DNA from 2 places in the Psychrobacillus sp. FSL W7-1457 genome. Region 1 is predicted to be linked to the other one. Evidence: predicted binding sites of a transcription regulator. Region 1 holds the regulator's gene; the other holds the start of a gene.
The links. The regulator CtsR, encoded in region 1, represses protease genes until heat stress. The targets are predictions, from matches to a motif close to ATGGTCAATAAAGGTCAAACA.

Region 1 (3,164 bases):
CTTGTCAAATAACCAAACTGTTCGTCAAATGCATATGGTAATTCCTTTTCTAATAAACGATCTATTGTATCTGCCCGTTCGTAAGCTTGTTGGATTTGGAGTCCTGGAAATAGGCATTGAATTCGAATATGGTCCTCTTCATTCACCATGACACTAACAGACTCATCTTCTGATAAAAGGACCGATCCCGTATTTGGTGAATTTGCGAGCTTAGGACTTATTAAATGTTTTTCAACCAAGACTTGACGCCCTAGCTCAGATACATCTTTAATGTGCACAGATGTAAAATTTTTCTGTAATTCTTCATCTGCATCTAGCAGTGTGGAGGATACAGATTGGTCAATTTTATGCGCTTCGTCCTCTGTAAATGCTAGAGGGAAGCGAAAACCATTTAGGTTTCTCGCCAAGCGAATTCTGGTGCTCATCACGATGTCAGAATGTTCTCCTTCTCCTTCCATCCAACTAGATCTGGAATTATCTAAAAAGTTCTCAATCGACATGTGAAGCGTCACCTCCTCCGGCAAGTTGCTGTTCAAGTACTTTTACTTCATCTCTTAACTTCGCCGCATCTTCAAATTGCTCTTGCTCAACTGCCTGCTTCATTTGAGCCCTAATTGCTTCAATTCGTTTCTTTAAAGCTATTTTTTCACCAAGTCGCCCTGGTGCTTTTCCAATATGTGTAGTGTTGCCATTGTGTAGACGTTTTAGGGCTTGAGGTAAATGAGGACGGAAACTTTCGTAACATGAAGCGCATCCAAACTTACCTTCTTCTAGAAATCTCTCAATAGACCAACCACATTCATCACATTCAAGTGTTTTTTGTTGTTTTTGTTGAACTATCTGATCTGCTTGGTTAAACCAATTAGATAGAAGCTGATGAAGAGATAATGGGTCTTGTTTGTATTCAACATAAAACGGGTGGAGGCTATTGGCACAGACCTCACAATAATGTCTTTCAAAGTGTTCTCCGTTATGCACTTGTGTAACCGTCACTTTAGCTGGCCGTTGTTTACAATTTTCACAAATCACCTTATCAACACCCCGTTCAATTTTCACTTTTTTCGTATTTTAGTGTTAAAAGCATGGCACATAGTATACGTGCTCGTAGCTCATCTCTTGCTGGTAGTGGGATGGCTAAAGTTGTTCTGTCTAGAGCTGCTAAAATTATCTTTGCCTCTCTTTTAGTAATAACATCTTCATCCAATAAACGAAAAACAATATCCTCTGTAGTGGATGCAGATGCTCCTGCTTCCAGACTTTGTATTATATGCTCAATTAATTCAGCTTTTGTGTGGGCTCGAACGCGGAGAATTCGAATATACCCACCACCACCACGTTTACTTTCCACCAAATATCCACGATCCAGTGTGAATCGGGTGTTTATTACATAATTTATTTGTGAGGGTACACATTGAAATTTTTCTGCGATCTCGCTTCTTTTGATTTCAATTTGCCCTCTACTTTCTTGTTCGATAATTGCCTTCAAATAACCTTCAATAATGTCAGATATATTTTTCATCTTCTCTCACCTCTTCTCACAAAAACTGACTTTGACTATCTTTGACTATATTATATAATGAATGTTTTGGTTGTGCAATTGATTTGCCTAGCATAAAAGAAACAAAAAAACTACCAACATTTATTGTCAGTAGTTTTAGGGTGTATCAAAATGAAAACTTATATTCTTATATTTGTGAATTGTATTTAAGCCGTGTAATAAAAATTGTTGGCTCTACCTCAATATCCTGTACTTTGAAAAAGTGATGTCTTTCATACAAATTAAGAGCTGGTATATTTTTTGCTCCGGTAGTAACTGTTATACTCACAGTTTTAGGAGTTGCACTTACAACATGGTGTAACAACTCAGAAGCTATTCCCTTTCTAAAATAATTTGGGTGGACAACTAACCTACAAATGTTTAGTACGTCTCCCTCATATTCATAGGAGATAAAACCAAGTAGGTTCTCCTTATTATACTTTCCTATAAAAATCTCTTTAGATACTTTAATATCCTCGATTGTTTCCTTAAGCTGTGGTATGCCTTCAAAACCGATAATTTCTGCTTCCTTGCGGTAAGCCGGAAGCTGTATTTCGAGCATTTCCTCTGCTACAGAATGTTTTTGGTGATCAATTAATCGAATCATACACACCTCTATTAAATTTTTCTTCTCTTATTAGTTTTTTGGATCTTCGATACTTGCTTCCATTTATCCCGTTCTGTTTTTTGAGCAGCTAAGTTGTTTTTTCGCTCGATATGGGCAAGCTCACGCAATAATTTCACATAGCTTACATATCGATCCTCTTTTAGCAAACCAGTTTGAATGGCTTCTTGAATGGCGCAACCCGGCTCTTTTTTATGCTGACAGTCTCTAAATCGACAGTCGATAGCAAGTTCTTCAATATCCTGAAAACTGTTGCTAATACCCTCGCTAGAATCCCAGAGCTGGAACTCTCTCATTCCCGGGGTATCAATTAATAGTCCCCCTCCAGGTAACAAGGAAAGCTCTCTATGAGTGGTTGTATGACGCCCTTTACTGTCATCAGCTCGAATATCGCTAACCTCCATTACATCCTCACCAGATAGAGCATTGATTAAAGAGGATTTTCCTACGCCTGAAGAACCTAGTAATGCACCCGTTTTCCCGTTGACCAGGAGAGCAGCTAAGTCTTCTATACCTTCTCCAGTAACACTAGATACTGTGAAAACGTCTACTCCGAATGCAATCGTTTCGACTTCACTGATGAAATAATCCACCTGTTCACAAGCATCTTTTTTCGTTAGCACCACGACAGGTGTAGCACCGGAGTCCCAAGCTGCAAGTAGGTAGCGCTCTAACCTTCTTACATTAAAATCATGGTTGAGTGACATCACTAAAAATACATAGTCTACATTCACTGCTACCAATTGAATTTCTGTTGTTGTACCTGCCACTTTTCTTGAGAATTGGGATTGTCTCGGTAGAACCTGTTGAATAATACCTTTATCTTCTCCGGGCATCTGCTCTAAAACCACCCAATCTCCTACTGCTGGATAGGCTTCTCGATTGTGATCAAATTTAAACCTACCCGAAAGAGAGCAAAGCCATTCACCTTCATTCGTAATTACTCGATAAGAATGCTTATGCTCGAGTAAAACTCGACCTACCAACCCATCGTTTGACATC
Region 2 (3,164 bases), 920 kb from region 1:
ACCTCCCCCGTTAACCGGATCCGTCTCGATTAAAAATAGTAAGCCATTCTTATTTCGTACACTTCCTATTTGGTTCTCTCGTATGATATCCATGTTAAATTCACTTGCCGACTGGTCTCCTACATGCTCGATAATCATCGCAACCAGTTGAGCGGTCGTTCCTTTTTTTAATTTTTCTCCCATTATTTTTACTTCCTGCTTCGTTTCTTCTGTTAAAAAGTTCTCTTCATCTACTAAATAGGTATCCTTTGAAATATCCCCAGTAGCCCCTGTACTTAAAGGAGAGAACAACAAAATAAGGAAGGTTATAACTAGCAGATGTATTGTTTTTTTCAACAGTGCCATTCCCCTTTCAGCCTGCAGTCTCATCATTTTTATTTTATTCTGACAAGTTAATTATATTATACATGAATTATGACTATTAGAAGTCCCTTTTACGAGTTTAATATAGGAAAAGAGTGGTAATGATATAGATTAGACAGTAAATAAAGGAGGTAAACAAATGGACCAAGTACATAACGAGGATTTAACACCAAAAGAAGCCATTGATGCACTGGAGCAGATTCAAGGAAAATTCCCTGGAGCGAGGCGCGCACACGCTAAGGGGGATATGTATGAGGCAACATTTCTTCCAAATGGGAATGCTGTACCCTATACGGTTGCGCCCCATCTTCATAGAGAAGCAATTCCTGCTACTGCTCGTTTTTCCAATAGCCCCCCTAACCCTGCCTCCGTCGATTATCTTGTTCCCGCCAAAGGGCTCGCCGTTCAATTTCAGCTACCCGATGGAAGCTTCACCAATTTAGTGAGTTCTACCGTACCGATGTTCGTCACAAGCAGTCCTAGAGAATTTATCGATATGATTGAAATCTTTACGGATAAAAAAACAGGCATCAAGACAATCGACCGAGCCATCAATATGGTGGAGCTGGTTTCTAAGAAATATCCACATAGCGAGAAGGTTATTCAAATTATTAAGGAGCAGGCAAAGCAGCCGCCTACTAGTTACGCGGAGCTCCACTACTATCCTATCCACGCCTTTTATTTTGTTAATAAAGACGGCGAACGCCAAGCAATCAAATACGAATGGGTCCCTGTCGATGAAACAAAGGATCCTGCTCTAACAAGCAAATCGATTTCAGCCAACTATTTGACGGATGAGCTCGACGACCGATTAAAACGGGGGCCAATCCAGTTTGATCTATTCATCCGCTTAGCAGAGGAAGGGGATAACCCAAACGATGCGACCGATATGTGGCCAGAGGATAGAAGAAAAGTGAATATAGGTCGTTTGGAAATTAGAAATAAAATACATCCTAAGGAAGACATTGTTTTCGACCCAACGATTGTTCCAAAGGGAATCGAGCTGACAGACGATCCCATACTACACTTTCGAAGTGGAGCATATGCTGAATCATATGAGAGGAGAAGTAAGAATGAATAAGAAAGCCCCAAACACATAGTTAAATGAGCATAAAAAAACACTCGAACGAATTCGAGTGTTTCTAACTGTTATAGACGCCCCTGGAGGGAATCGAACCCCCATCTCAAGAACCGGAATCTTACGTCATATCCATTAAACTACAGGGGCAAGCGACCTTTCTATTATACAAATGGTATAGGAATAATTCAAGTAAACATTTCAAAGCTTAATATTTGACCTTCCTTGACCATTCCATGTATGATAAAGTTACAACTGAGGCAGAATTTCTCAGTAAACACTAAAAAACACTAACAATTACCTTGAAGGAGGCAATCCAGGATGAATTTAATTCCTACAGTTATTGAACAAACAAATCGCGGCGAGCGTGCGTATGACATTTATTCTAGATTATTAAAAGACCGCATCATCATGCTTGGTAGCGCGATTGATGACAACGTATCAAACTCGATCGTTGCACAGCTTTTATTCCTAGAAGCAGAAGATCCAGAAAAAGATATCTCTATCTATATCAATAGCCCAGGCGGAAGTATCACAGCAGGTATGGCTATCTATGATACAATGCAATTCATTAAACCAGACGTACAAACTATTTGTATCGGTATGGCAGCATCAATGGGTGCTTTCTTACTTACAGCTGGAACAAAAGGCAAACGCTATGCACTTCCAAATGCTGAGGTTATGATTCACCAACCACTTGGTGGAGCTCAAGGGCAAGCAACGGAAATCGAGATTGCAGCAAAACGTATCTTATACCTACGCGACAAGTTAAACCAAATTATGGCTGAACGTACTGGTCAACCGATTGAAGTCGTTTCAAAAGACACAGATCGCGATAACTTCATGCCAGCAGAGCGTGCATTAGAATACGGTCTAATCGACCATATCATTTCACGTAGCGACATGAAAAAAGATTTAAAATAATATAAATCCAAGGCAGTGATTCACTGCCTTGGATTTTTTTATAAAATAGATGAAAGGTCGTGTTCAATTTGCTATATACAATAAGTTCTCTGTTAATCATATTGTCCTTAGTCATTTACATCGTAAGTCTACAAAGCAAAATAAAAAAATTAGAATCACAACAGGCCCTTCCGTTTAAAGGAGACAAAGCCCTAGAAAAACAAATCGTAGAGATGAATAATAATGACAGCAGCCAGGTTGAAATGGTCAAGCTTGTTCGGAATGAAACTGGCATGGGACTAGTTCCTGCAAAAAAATATGTAGATAAAGTTCTTAACCATATTTAATGTCATTCTACAAAAAAAAGCTGTTATCTAATCCATGCGGACTAGATAACAGCTCTCTTTATCTTATTCAGCATTAGAAATGAACTTAACTAATGATTCCACAGCTTCCTCTTCATCAGAGCCTTCAGCACTCAAAGTAACAGTAGCGCCCTTGCCAATCGCAAGGCTCATGATTCCCATGATACTTTTAGCGTTTACCTTTTTGTCATCTTTTTCAAGAAACACATCTGCTATAAAACGATTCGCTGCTTGTACAAATAAAGCTGCTTGTCTCGCTTGTAGTCCTGATTGTAATTTTACTTCGACCTGTTGTTCCGCCATAATCCTTAGCCCCATTTCTTTAAATTGATTCGCCTCTTCTTAAAGCATCTGCTATTTCATCCAGCTTACGCAAGCGATGGTTAACACCTGATTTACTTACAGTTCCAGTGGATACCATGTCGCCTAGCTCCTTTAGGGTTACATCCTGATAC

Region 2: the regulator CtsR is predicted to act here: its motif matches at 1,654-1,674, upstream of clpP (ATP-dependent Clp endopeptidase proteolytic subunit ClpP).

The regions. Positions count from the first base shown of each region.
Region 1 covers NZ_CP151993.1:3,819,392-3,822,555, forward strand. Annotated here, with positions in the region: gene NSQ95_RS18830 (protein arginine kinase) at 1-500, opposite strand, end outside; gene NSQ95_RS18835 (UvrB/UvrC motif-containing protein) at 490-993, opposite strand; gene NSQ95_RS18840 (CtsR family transcriptional regulator) at 1,046-1,519, opposite strand; gene NSQ95_RS18845 (GNAT family N-acetyltransferase) at 1,686-2,144, opposite strand; gene rsgA (ribosome small subunit-dependent GTPase A) at 2,156-3,164, opposite strand, start outside.
Region 2 covers NZ_CP151993.1:2,897,312-2,900,475, forward strand. Annotated here, with positions in the region: gene NSQ95_RS14095 (TPM domain-containing protein) at 1-336, opposite strand, end outside; gene NSQ95_RS14100 (catalase family peroxidase) at 503-1,444, shown strand; tRNA gene NSQ95_RS14105 (tRNA-Arg) at 1,520-1,591, opposite strand; gene clpP (ATP-dependent Clp endopeptidase proteolytic subunit ClpP) at 1,763-2,365, shown strand; gene NSQ95_RS14115 (hypothetical protein) at 2,434-2,691, shown strand; gene NSQ95_RS14120 (HPr family phosphocarrier protein) at 2,755-3,012, opposite strand; gene whiA (DNA-binding protein WhiA) at 3,032-3,164, opposite strand, start outside.